DNA from 3 places in the Micromonospora sp. NPDC049903 genome. Region 2 is predicted to be linked to each of the others. Evidence: predicted binding sites of a transcription regulator. Region 2 holds the regulator's gene; each other region holds the start of a gene.

Region 1 (4,278 bases), on a different contig from region 2:
ACTGTGCGCGGCACCCGTTCGGCGAGCCCGACGACGAAGTCCCAGGGCGGCGAGTACGCGTTCGGGTCGAAGATCCGGCGACCGGTGCCGGCCCGACGGCGGGCCGGATCGCAGAAGACCGCGTCGACCCGGGTCACGTCGAACGTGGTGGCGTCGCCGCACTCGACCGTGACGAGGTCGGCCACCCCGGCGGCGTGAGCGTTCGCCTCGGCGAGCGCGGCGGTGAGCGGGTCGGCCTCCACCGCGTACACCCGGATGCCGGCGCGGGCGGCGGCCAGCGCGTCGGCGCCCAACCCGCACCCCAGGTCCGCCAGGGTGCCCACCCCGGCCGCTCGCAGGCGGCGCGCCCGGCGATCCGCGACGACCCGGCGGGTGGCCTGCTCCAGACCGGGCCGGGTGAAGAACATGTCGCTCGCCTCCGGCCCGAACTTGCCGGTGGCGCGGCGGCGCAACTCCGCCTGGGTCAGTGCCGCCGCCGCCAGTCCGGCCGGCACCCCGGCCGCGCGGAGCGTGGCCGCCGCGTGCAGCGGGTCGCCGCCGGCCACCCGCCCCGCCGCGTCGAGCGCCGCCGACCCCTCGTCGGTACGCAACGCGGCAAACTGCTCCAGATCCACCCGCCCATTGTCCGGGCCGCCTTCCGTCCCCGCCCCGACCGCCCCCCGCCACTGCCCCCGCCACTGCCCCCGCCGCTGTCCCCGGCCGCTCCCGCCGCTGTCCCCGACCGGCGCTGTCCCCGCCCCGACCGTGGCCGACCGCCCCGCCCGGCGCTGTCCTGGTCATGATCGTGCTCGATCCAGGATCGAGTGGTCTCGCGGTCGCCTGGATACCACTCGATCCTGGATCGAGCGGCTGCGGGCGGTCGACGGGTTCCTCGCGGAGGCAGGTGACCTCGACACCGTTCGCGGCATCTCGTCCGCCCGCCGATCATGCGGCAGCCCGCCCATCGCCCCGCCGACCATGCGGCAGCCCGCCCATCGCCCCGTCGATCATGGAGTCGTGGCTCGTGCAAATGCCCCGGATCGGGGCGTTTCGTCGACCACAACTCCATGATCGACGAGGCGGGCGGGAGACGAGGCGACGGACGAGGGACGACGGGCGACGGGACGGCGGGACAGCGCGACAGCGGGACGGCGGCGAGGCGGCGGCAGGGCGATGGGAAGGCGGGGCGACGGCGGCGGCGGGTGCTGAGGGTGGTCCGCACCAGCATCAGCGCCGGGGCGTGGTCAGCGGGTGGGGTGGTGGGTGGTGACGAAGGCGTGCCAGGCGGCCGGGGTGAAGGTGAGCGCCGGGCCGGTCGGGTCCTTGCTGTCACGTACGGCGACGACGCCGGGCAGGTTGTCGGCTACCTCGACGCAGGCGCCGCCGTTGGCGTTACTGCGGGAGGACTTGCGCCAGGCGGCACGGGTCAGGTCCATGAGTTCGCCACTTCCTCGATCAGGCGGGCGGACTGCCGGCGCGGCAGCGCCTCACCGGCCACAGTCTCCCAACGCCGTCCGAGGCTGGCAAGCTCGTTCGGGCTGTCCACGGTGTGGCCCCGGAGCTGGTTGTCCAGGTGGGCCACCTCGGTGCCGTCGGCGAGCCGGGCCAGCACGAACGGACCGTGGAGCCCGATGTACCACGGCGTCTCGGCCGGCACGATCCGTACCTGGACGTGCGAATGGTCGGCGAGGGCGCGCAGGTGCTTCACCTGCTCGTACATGGTCGTGGGCTCGCCCACCTGCCGGCGCAGCGCCTGCTCGTCGAGCACCGCGACGAGCTGTGGCGGCTCCTCGCGGGCGAGGACCTTCTGCCGCGCCATCCGGGCCAGCACCCGCTTCTCGATCTGCTCGTCGGTCAGCGGCGGCCCGGCCCGCAGCATCGCTCGTGCGTACGCCTCGGTCTGGAGCAGGCCCGGCACCACCGTCGGGTCGTACCAGCGCAGCGCGATGGCCTCCCGCTCGATCTCGCCCCACGGTCGGAACCAGTCCGGCTCGGCGTGCAGCCGGATCAGCTCCAGCATCCCGACGAAGAGTCCGCCGGTCTCCAACACCTTGTCGAACCGGGCCAGGTAGTCGGCGCTGAGCTGGTTCTGCCCGGTCTCCATCGCGCTGATCGACGACGGAGCGTAGTTGACCATCTTGCCCAGTTCCTCCTGGCTGAGCCCGCGCAGCTTGCGGGCCCGGCGCAGTTGGTCGCGCAGGAAACCCAGGGTTGGCATGTCCGCCATCTGTCCGCCCTCCGTCACGTAGTCGCGCCGGAGAGTAAGGATTGGTCGTTCGGGGCGGAAGCGAGTGTCGGCGTGTCGCGGTCAACCGTGGCGAACGGTGGAGAAAGAGTGGCGCAAGAGTGCGGAAAGAGTGGCGACACGGGGTGGCGGGTTGGCACTCTCCTTGACGGAGTGCTAGCCGAGGAATAACCTGCGATTAGCACTCTCACCCTGAGGGTGCCAACGTCCGGGCCCTGCTGCCCGGGGGTTGAACGCCAGGCGGACCGGCACCCGCGACGACGGCCCCGCCCGGTGGCATGTGGCAATTGACGCCGGTCGGCATGCCGATCGGTAACGAAACCAAGTACCCCAGGAGGGTATGCCCGTGACTACCGCGACCAAGGTTGCGATCAAGCCGCTCGAGGACCGCATCGTGGTCCAGGCGAACGAGGCCGAGACCACCACCGCCTCGGGCATCGTGATCCCCGACACCGCCAAGGAGAAGCCGCAGGAGGGCACCGTCCTCGCTGTCGGCCCGGGCCGGATCGACGACAAGGGCAACCGCGTGCCGATCGACGTCTCCGTCGGCGACACCGTCCTCTACTCGAAGTACGGCGGCACCGAGGTCAAGTACGCCGGCGAGGAGTACCTGGTGCTCTCCGCCCGCGACGTCCTCGCGGTCATCGAGAAGTAACCAACCGATCAGTGACGTTGCCCCGGTCCGGCTCGCCGGGCCGGGGCAACGTCGCGTCGAAGGGACATTCATGGCGAAGATCCTGAGCTTCTCGGACGACGCCCGGCACCTGCTGGAGCACGGTGTCAACGCGCTCGCGGACGCGGTCAAGGTCACCCTCGGGCCGCGCGGGCGCAACGTCGTCCTGGACAAGAAATTCGGTGCGCCGACGATCACCAACGATGGTGTGACCATCGCCAAGGAGATCGAGCTCACCAACCCGTACGAGAACCTCGGCGCGCAGTTGGTCAAGGAGGTGGCGACCAAGACCAACGACGTCGCCGGCGACGGGACCACCACCGCGACCGTGCTGGCCCAGGCCATGGTCCGCGAGGGTCTGCGCAACGTCACCGCGGGTGCCAACCCGGCCGGCCTCAAGCGGGGCGTCGACGCGGCCTCCGCGAAGGTCTCCGAGGCGCTGCTCGGCAAGGCCGTCGAGGTCTCCGACAAGAAGGCCGTGGCGCACGTCGCGACGGTCTCCGCGCAGGACTCCACCATCGGTGAGCTGATCGCCGAGGCGATGGAGCGGGTCGGCCGCGACGGTGTGATCACCGTCGAGGAGGGCTCCGCCCTGCACACCGAGCTGGACGTGACCGAGGGTCTCCAGTTCGACAAGGGCTTCATCTCGCCGAACTTCGTCACCGACGCGGAGTCGCAGGAGTCCGTCCTTGAGGACGCGTACATCCTGATCACCACGCAGAAGATCTCGGCGATCGAGGAGCTGCTGCCGCTGCTGGAGAAGGTCCTCCAGAACAACAAGCCGCTGCTGATCGTCGCCGAGGACGTCGAGGGCCAGGCCCTGTCCACCCTGGTGGTGAACGCGATCCGCAAGACCCTCAAGGTCTGCGCGGTCAAGGCCCCCGGCTTCGGCGACCGTCGCAAGGCGATGCTCCAGGACATGGCGATCCTGACCGGTGCCGAGTTGGTCGCGCCCGAGCTGGGCTACAAGCTCGACCAGGTCGGCCTGGAGGTGCTGGGCACCGCCCGGCGCATCGTGGTCGACAAGGAGAACACCACGATCGTCGACGGTGGCGGTCAGGGCACCGAGGTTTCCGACCGGGTCGCCCAGATCCGCAAGGAGATCGAGGCGTCGGACTCCGAGTGGGACCGGGAGAAGCTCGCCGAGCGGCTGGCCAAGCTCTCCGGCGGCATCGCGGTGGTCAAGGTCGGCGCGGCCACCGAGGTCGAGATGAAGGAGCGCAAGCACCGCATCGAGGACGCCATCGCCGCGACCAAGGCTGCGGTCGAGGAGGGTACGGTCCCCGGCGGCGGTGCCGCCCTGGCCCAGATCCTGCCGGTGCTCGACGACGACCTGGGCTTCACCGGTGACGAGAAGGTCGGCGTCTCGATCGTGCGCAAG
Region 2 (4,278 bases):
GCTTGACTCGTCCGGGGCGCCGGCCACCACCGGCAGCCACGCCCGGCGGGCCTGCTTGGCCGCCTCCCGGGCGGTCGCCACCCACTTGCCCCGGGCGCGTACGCCTCGTTCGCCGCGCCACTGCACCACCGAGCGGGACGCCGCCCAGGGCACGATCTCGTCCACGCCCGTCTCGGTCATCGCCTGCACGGCCAACTCGCCCCGGTCACCCTTGGCGATGCCCTGCACCACCACCAGTCGCGGGTTCGCCGCGTCGACGTACCCGCGACCGGTGATGTCCAGGTCGAGCGTGCCTCGGCCGACGGCGGTGACCACGGCGTCGGCGGTGCCGCCCCGACCGTCGGCGAGCAGCAGTTCCTCGCCGACCCGGAGCCGCTGCACGGTCGCCGCGTGATGGCCCTCCGGCCCGTCGAGCACCGTCGAGTCGCCGGTGGGCAGCGACTCGACCAGGAAGAGCGGTGCGGACACCTCAGGCGTGACCGTTGAAGGCGTCGCGCATCCGGGAGAAGAAGCCGCCCTGCTTGCTGAGCTCGGCGACCTCCTCGCCCCGGGTCACGGCGAACTCCCGCAGCATCCGCTCCTGGTCGGCGTCGAGCTTGGTCGGGGTACGCACGTCGAGGTGGACGTAGAGGTCGCCCCGACCGGCACCGCGCAGGTGCGGTACGCCCCGGGCCCGTAGCCGCAGCGTGCTGCCCGGCTGGGTGCCCGGTTTGACGTCGACCGGCTCCTCGCTGTCCAGCGTCTTGATGGTCAGCCGGGTGCCGAGCGCGGCGGCGGTCATCGGCACGGTGACCCGGCAGTGCAGGTCGTCGCCCTTGCGGGAGAAGACGTCGTGCGGCCGCTCGTGGATCTCCACGTACAGGTCACCGGCGGTGCCGCCACCCGGACCGACCTCGCCCTGCTGCGCCAGGCGGATCCGCATCCCGTCCTCGACGCCGGCCGGGATCTTCACGGTCAGCGAGCGGCGGGTCCGGACCCGGCCGTCACCGGCGCAGGTGGGGCAGGGGTGCGGGATGGTCGTGCCGTAGCCCTGGCAGACCGTGCACGGTCGGGCGGACACCACCTGGCCGAGGAAGGTGCGCTGCACCGACTGCACCTCGCCCCGGCCACCACACGCCTCGCAGGTGGCCAGGTGGGTGCCGGCGGCCGTGCCGGCCCCGGTGCAGGTGGTGCAGAGCACCGCGGTGTCGACCGTGATCGGGGCCTCGACCCCGAAGGCGGTCTCCTGCAGGTCGAGTTCCAGCCGCAGGATCGCGTCGGCCCCGGGCCGGGTACGCGGTCGCGGGCCACGCCCGGCGCCGGTGGCCCCGCCGAAGAAGGCGTCCATGATGTCCTGGAAGCCGACGAAGGGTCCGGCGCCACCGGGGCCGCCCGGTCCACCGGCACCGCCGCCGCCCGGGGCGAGCGGGTCGCCACCGAGGTCGACGATCTGCCGTTTCCGGTCGTCGGACAACACCTCGTACGCGGCGTTGATGTCCTTGAACTTCTCCTGGGCCTCCGGGTCCGGATTCACGTCCGGGTGGAACTGGCGCGCCAGCTTGCGGTAGGCGCGCTTGATCTCGTCGTCGGAGGCCCCTCGGCTCACGCCGAGAATGCCGTAGTAGTCCCTGGCCACTGGGTTCCGTGTCCTCGTGTTCGTCTCGCGTTACGCCGGTCGGTGGCGGCAGCCTGCCGTCGGCCCTGACTGGTCAGTTCTGGGCCAGCAGCTCGCCCACGTAGCGTGCCACGGCCCTCACCGTGGCGATTGTTCCGGGGTAGTCCATCCGGGTCGGTCCCAGCACGCCCATCCCCCCGACGATGGTCGCGCCCGGGCCGTATCCGGTGCTGACCACGGACGCCGCCCGCAGGTTGTCGATCTGGTTCTCGTCGCCGATGCGGACCCGCAGCGTGCTCGGTTCGACCTCGCCGATGAGCTTGAGCAGCACCACCTCCTCCTCGAGCGCTTCGAGGATGGGGCGCAGCGACCCCTGGAAGTCGAGCAGGCCACCCCGGGCCAGGTTGGCGGTGCCGGCCAGGGCGAGCCGCTCCTCGTGCCGTTCGACGAGGGTCTCCAGCAGGACGGTGGAGAGCGTGGTCATGGCCGCCCGCAGGTGCGGCGCGCACTCGTCGATGAGTGTCTGCACCAGCGGTGGCGTGTCGGACAGGCGGGTGCCGACCAGCTTCTCGTTGACCAGTCGGCGCAGGTCCAGGACGTCGTCGGCGGGGACCGGCGCGGGCAGTTCGACAAGCCGCTGCTCGACCCGGCCGGTGTCGGCGATCATCACCAGCGTCAGCCGGGTGGTGGAGATCGGCACGAGTTCCAGGTGCCGGACGGTGGAACGGGCCAGGCTCGGGTACTGCACCACGGCGACCTGGCGGGTCAGTTGCGCGAGCAGGCGTACCGTCCGGTGCACCACGTCGTCGAGGTCCACCGCGCCGACCAGGAACCGTTCGATCGCCCGGCGTTCGGCCGGGCTGAGCGGCTTGACCCGACTGAGCCGGTCGACGAAGAGGCGGTAGCCGCGATCGGTGGGCACCCGTCCGGCACTGGTGTGCGGCTGGCGGATGTAGCCCTCCTCCTCCAGCACGGCCATGTCGTTGCGTACGGTGGCCGGGGACACACCGAGTTGGTGCCGTTCCACGAGCGCCTTGCTGCCGACCGGCTCCTGGGTGGCGACGTAGTCCTCGACGATCGCCCGGAGCACGGCGAGTTTCCGGTCGTCGAGACCCATCCTCCCCACCTCCTGTCGCAGGTCAGCCCGGAGCGCCCAGAGTGCCAGAGGAACACTCTGGCACTCGACTGTAGCGAGTGCCAGTCTACGTCGGGGTTCCCGTGCCCGCGATGATCAAGTCGTCCCGGTCGTGGCGGAAACCGGCCGACGGGTTGACACGCCCCGGTGTCGCTATGGTGCGTCCGTTGCCGCTGGCACCTACCGTGGCCACATGACTGAACCACCTCGTCCTCCAGGGTCCGGCGACGACCCCACTTCTCCACTGTCGGGCTCCTCCGGCCAGCCCGGCTATCCCCCGCCCGGCGGCTATCCGCCGCCCACCGGCGACCAGCCCCCGCCACCCGGCGGTTACGGCCCGCCCGGTGACTATCCGCCGTCAGGCGGCTACCCCCCGCCGGGTGGCTATCCCCCGCCGGGCGAGTACCCGCCAGGTGGCGCACCCGGTGTCGGGTACCCGACGGGTGGTTACGGTCCCCCCGGCGGCGGCTACGCCAACAACGAGGACAAGACCTGGACGCTGATCGCCCACTTCGGTGGCCCGCTCGGGGTGATCGTGGGTGGGGGCCTGCTGGGCTGGGTCGCGCCGCTGATCGCGATGATGACCCGAGGCCAGCAGAGCCCGGTGGTCCGGGCGCACTCGGTGGCCGCCGTGAACTTCCAGATCACCTGGGCGATCGCCGGTTTGCTCAGTTGGGTGCTCACCGCGATCACCTGCGGCCTGCTGTTCTTCGTGCCGTTCCTGGTCTGGATCGTGCCGGTGATCTTCGGCATCATCGCCGGGGTCAAGGCCAACGAGGGCGCCCTCTACCGCTACCCGATGACCTACGCCTTCGTGAAGCGCTGACCCTCGGAGACGCTTGTCAGGGCAGCAGGTCCCGCACCACGGCGTCGGCGAGCAGCCGGCCGCGCACCGTGAGGACGGCGCGGCCGGCCGCGTGGGCCGGCGCGGCGAGCAGGCCCTGCGCCACCGCCCGCGCGGCGGCCGCCCGACCGGCCTCGTCGAGGACGTCCAGCGGCAACCCGGACGCGAGCCGCAGCCGGAGCATGACGTCCTCCATGTGTGCCTCGCCGTCGGTGAGCACCTCCCGGGCCATCCCGGGGGACTCACCGGCGGCGAGCCGGCTCGCGTACTCGCGGGGGTGCTTGACGTTCCACCAGCGCACGCCACCGACGTGGCTGTGCGCGCCCGGGCCGAGGCCCCACCAGTCGCCGCCGGTCCAGTACAGCAGGTTGTGCCGGCACCGGGCGGCCGGTGTCCGCGCCCAGTTGGACACCTCGTACCAGGAGAAACCGGCCGCGTCGAGGGCTGCCTCGGCGGCCAGGTAACGCTCCGCGGCGACATCGTCGTCCGGGTACGGCAGCTCGCCGCGTCGCATCCGCGCGGCCAGTCGGGTGCCGTCCTCGACGATCAGGGCGTACGCGCTGACGTGGTCGACGCCCGCCGCCACCACCTGGGCCAGCGACTCGGCGAAGTCCTCCGCCCGCTCCCCCGGCGTCCCATAGATCAGGTCCAGGTTGACGTGCGCGAACCCGGCGTCGCGCGCCTCCAGTGCGGCGGCCGGTGCGC
Region 3 (4,278 bases), on a different contig from region 2:
CCCGGCCGAGCTGGTTCGGGCCGATGGGCACCGCGCCCGCCGCCGAGGGGTCGGGGATCGGCGGTGTCCTGCTCCGTCGCTGCCTACGGGACCAGCGGGCGGCCGGCGTCGAGTTCGCGCAGATCGGCTGGGTCGGGCCGGTGCCGTTCTACTCGGGCAGCGCGGGTGCCCGGATCGAGCGGGTCTTCTTCCTGTACCGCAGGGCGCTCGGCAGCCGGAACGAGTCAACCGGCTCATAGCCGCCGATAGCACCGTTCACCCACCGCGGTCATCGACGCCCCCTACGGTTTTGCATAGAGGAGGCAGCCATGACCACGGATGACGAGCAGACCCGGGACACCCTGGCGGTGCCACTGGTCGCGGTTCCCGAACTCCCGGCCCAACTGCCGATCGACCGGCTGGACTACGGCGACGCCGAGCAGTTGGCGGAGATGAGCGGGGCAGCCGAAGCACCCGAGGAGCCGCTCATCCTGGTCGACGAACCGGCACCGCACCGCCCACCGTACGACCGGGCGCAGCGGCGCGACGAGCGGCCGCTACCGACATAGGAAAAGGGCGGACCGCTGACGCGGCCCGCCCTTTCCGGTGTTGGAGCTGGACTCAGAAGTCCATGTCCCCGCCACCCGGACCAGCCGGGGCGGCCGGGGTCTTCTCCGGCTTGTCCGCCACGACGGCCTCGGTGGTGAGGAACAGCGCGGCGATCGACGCGGCGTTCTGCAGCGCCGAGCGAGTCACCTTGGCCGGGTCGATGATGCCCGCGGCCAGCAGGTCCACGTACTCACCGGACGCGGCGTTCAGGCCGTGGCCGGCGTCGAGGTTGCGGACGCGCTCGACGACGACGCCACCCTCCAGGCCGGCGTTGACGGCGATCTGCCGCAGCGGGGCGTCCAGCGCGATCTTGACGATCTGCGCGCCGGTCGCCTCGTCGCCGGCCAGGTCCAGCTTGTCGAAGGCGGTCTTGCCGGCCTGTACCAGCGCGACACCACCACCCGGGACGATGCCCTCCTCGACGGCGGCCTTGGCGTTGCGGACGGCGTCCTCGATGCGGTGCTTGCGCTCCTTGAGCTCGACCTCGGTGGCCGCGCCGACCTTGATCACCGCAACACCGCCGGCCAGCTTGGCCAGGCGCTCCTGCAGCTTCTCCCGGTCGTAGTCGGAGTCGCTCTTGTCGATCTCGGCCCGGATCTGGTTCACCCGGCCCTGGATCTGCTCGGCGTCACCGGCACCGTCGACGATGGTGGTCTCGTCCTTGGTCACCACGACCTTGCGGGCGCGGCCCAGCATGTCGAGACCGGCGGCGTCCAGCTTGAGGCCGACCTCCTCGCTGATGACCTGGCCACCGGTGAGGATGGCGATGTCGGTCAGCATGGCCTTGCGGCGGTCACCGAAGCCCGGCGCCTTGACGGCGACCGACTTGAAGGTGCCCCGGACCTTGTTGACCACCAGGGTGGCCAGGGCCTCGCCCTCCAGGTCCTCGGCGATGATCAGCAGCGGCTTGCCCGACTGCATGACCTTCTCCAGGATCGGGAGCAGGTCCTTGACCGACGAGATCTTGCTGTTGGCGATCAGGATGTACGGGTCGTCGAAGACGGCCTCCATACGCTCCGGGTCGGTCATAAAGTAGGCCGAGATGTAGCCCTTGTCGAAGCGCATGCCCTCGGTGAGCTCCAGCTCCAGCCCGAAGGTGTTGCTCTCCTCGACGGTAATGACGCCTTCCTTGCCCACCTTGTCCATCGCCTCGGCGATGATCTCACCGACGGTGTTGTCACCGGCGGAGATGGAGGCGGTGGAGGCGATCTGCTCCTTGGTCTCGACGTCCTTGGCGAGCTTCAGCAGCTCCTCCGAGACGCTGGCCACGGCGGTCTCGATGCCCCGCTTCAGGGCCATCGGGTTGGCGCCGGCGGCCACGTTGCGCAGACCCTCGCGAACGAGAGCCTGGGCCAGGACGGTCGCCGTCGTCGTGCCGTCACCGGCCACGTCGTCGGTCTTCTTGGCGACCTCCTTGACCAGCTCGGCGCCGATCTTCTCGTACGGGTCCTCGAGCTCGATCTCCTTGGCGATGCTCACACCATCGTTGGTGATGGTGGGGGCACCCCACTTCTTCTCGAGCACGACGTTGCGGCCCTTGGGGCCGAGGGTCACCTTCACGGCGTCGGCGAGCTGGTTCATGCCCCGCTCAAGGCCACGGCGAGCCTCTTCGTCGAACGCGATCATCTTGGCCATACGGCGTTGTCCTCCTGGACACTCACGGACCAGCCGGGGTGTGCCCCGGACGGGCCGTCTGGTGTACGCACCTTGGGACGTCGCCACCTGGCGACGGCGACGTCTCCTCGGCCGGGCCGGATAGCCCGCGACGACCGGCCACTGCCCCGCCCGGGGTCGTCCCCCGAGTGCGGCGGTGGCCCCACCGTCCCGACCAATTGGCACTCACGCCATGCGAGTGCCAATGACTTGTTTAGCACTCTGCCCTGCCGAGTGCAAGCACGACCGCCGCGATCAGCCGAGTTCGTGCGCCAGTTGGGCGTCGTTCACCGGACCCTCGTGTGCCCGCTGCTCGGCGTACGTGACGACCAGCCCGACCAACTGGGCGAGGTGGGCCGGCAGGGTCAGCAGCGCCGTCATCACCGTCACCACGACCGTGCCCACGGTCACCATCCGGGTGTCCATCGGACCGGTGCCGATCGACAGCAGCGCCGCCTGCTCGATCATGGCCGCGGCCAACGACACGGCGATCACCGCGCCGATCACCAGCGCCAACCGGCCGAGCAGCAGGCCCAGCCGCTGCCGCAGCATCTGGTGCGAACGGCCGATCGGGTTGTCCCGCTCGAACAGGTAGACCGGGCCGACCATCGCCAGCGCGAACACCGCGTAGATGCCGGGCAGGAAGCAGAGGCAGAGGCCGAACAGCACGATCATGCCGAACAGCAGGGTCCAACCCCAGAGCCCGAGCGCCCGCCGGAGCCCGTAGCGCAGGGCCGTGCCGAGGTCGACCGGGGCACCCGCCGCCTGCCGGGCGATCACCCAGGTGCCGGCGGCCCACCCCACGCACTGCGCCAGGCTGGCGATCAGACCCGCCCCGAACAGGCTGCCCACCCACACGAAGGCGTCAGCCCAGAACCCGGTGGGCAGCACGGCGCTGTCGCCGGCGAGCTGGTCCTCCCAGCGCGCGGTGGGGTCGATCACCAACCCGAGCACCGCCACCACCATCGCCGGCAGCACCTGCGTGATCAGAACGATCGGCAGCAGCACCGGCCAGCCCCGACGAACCGCGCCGACACAGCGCGCGTACCAGCCACCCACCCCGGCACCGGGCGGATTCACCAACGGGCTGGCCGGGTCGAGGCCGTGCCCCGGGTACCCACCGTAGGGCGACGTCGGATAGGGCTGACCGGGATAGGGCTGACCGGGATAGGGCAGCGGCCCCCCGACCTGACTCGGGTACGGCTGACCGGGATAGGGCTGACCCGGATATGGCTCACCCGGATAGGGCTGACCCGGATCGGGCGCTGGTGCACCCGGCTGGCCGGGCACGCCGGACTCGGGGCCACCGCCCCACGGCGCGGCGGCCGCCGACCCCACACCCGGGGCCGGAGCGGGCTCGCCCGAGACGCCCGGCCCCGGCGACACCACGGACGGCTCACCGGCACCCGGCGGCGAGACCGACGCCGTCGGGTCAGTCGGTGGCGTCGGGGCCGTCGGGTCGACCGGCGGCGTCACGGATCCGGCCGACTGCGGGTAGGGGGCGGTGGGGTCGACCGGTGGCCGCCCGTCGCCCCGCTCGGTGGACCGATCAGGCTCGTTCGCGGATGGGTCGGGCCCGGTGGCGACTGAGTCGGGCTCGTTCACCAGCGGGGTCGGCTCGTTCGCGGGCGAGGGCCGGTCCGGCTCGTCGGGGGACGAGGACGGACCCGCCGGGGGCGGCTGGTCGGACATGGACGCTCCTCAGCGATGGCTGGATCGGCCCATGATCTTCCCTGGTCGGCCCCGGCGCCGCAGCCCTGCATCGGCCACGTTCCCAAAACCCCGTCCGACGATCAGCCGGCGAGGTCCGGGGTGTGCTCAGATGACGCGTACCCGCTCGGCCTGGGGGCCCTTCTGGCCCTGGGCGATCTCGAACTCCACCCGCTGGCCGTCGTCCAGCGCCTTGTAGCCGTCCATCTCGATCGCGGAGAAGTGGACGAAGACGTCCTGCCCGCCGTCGACGGCGATGAAGCCGTAGCCCTTTTCGGCGTTGAACCACTTCACGGTGCCCTGTGCCACGGTGTTGTCCTCACTCTG

Evidence for each region. Region 2 encodes HrcA, which represses chaperone genes, less so after heat shock. Its sites were predicted from a motif close to GGTTNGCACNCTCNNNNNGAGNGTGCNAACC; they were not measured.
Region 1: groES (co-chaperone GroES) is a predicted target of HrcA. The motif match lies at 2,401-2,431, and genes of this name have one in related genera.
Region 3: groL (chaperonin GroEL) is a predicted target of HrcA. The motif match lies at 2,419-2,449, and genes of this name have one in related genera.

Annotation. Positions count from the first base shown of each region.
Region 1 is NZ_JBITKL010000002.1:47,724-52,001, reverse strand. Features, by position in the region: gene ACIBO1_RS04975 (methyltransferase domain-containing protein) at 1-614, opposite strand, end outside; gene ACIBO1_RS04970 (DUF397 domain-containing protein) at 1,224-1,415, opposite strand; gene ACIBO1_RS04965 (helix-turn-helix domain-containing protein) at 1,406-2,206, opposite strand; gene groES (co-chaperone GroES) at 2,565-2,879, shown strand; gene groL (chaperonin GroEL) at 2,950-4,278, shown strand, end outside.
Region 2 is NZ_JBITKL010000024.1:51,421-55,698, reverse strand. Features, by position in the region: gene ACIBO1_RS26600 (16S rRNA (uracil(1498)-N(3))-methyltransferase) at 1-468, opposite strand, end outside; gene dnaJ (molecular chaperone DnaJ) at 470-1,615, opposite strand; gene hrcA (heat-inducible transcriptional repressor HrcA) at 1,689-2,711, opposite strand; gene ACIBO1_RS26585 (DUF4870 domain-containing protein) at 2,923-3,555, shown strand; gene hemW (radical SAM family heme chaperone HemW) at 3,572-4,278, opposite strand, start outside.
Region 3 is NZ_JBITKL010000002.1:356,699-360,976, forward strand. Features, by position in the region: gene ACIBO1_RS06460 (GNAT family N-acetyltransferase) at 1-239, shown strand, start outside; gene ACIBO1_RS06465 (hypothetical protein) at 309-548, shown strand; gene groL (chaperonin GroEL) at 601-2,223, opposite strand; gene ACIBO1_RS06475 (hypothetical protein) at 2,497-3,933, opposite strand; gene ACIBO1_RS06480 (cold-shock protein) at 4,060-4,260, opposite strand.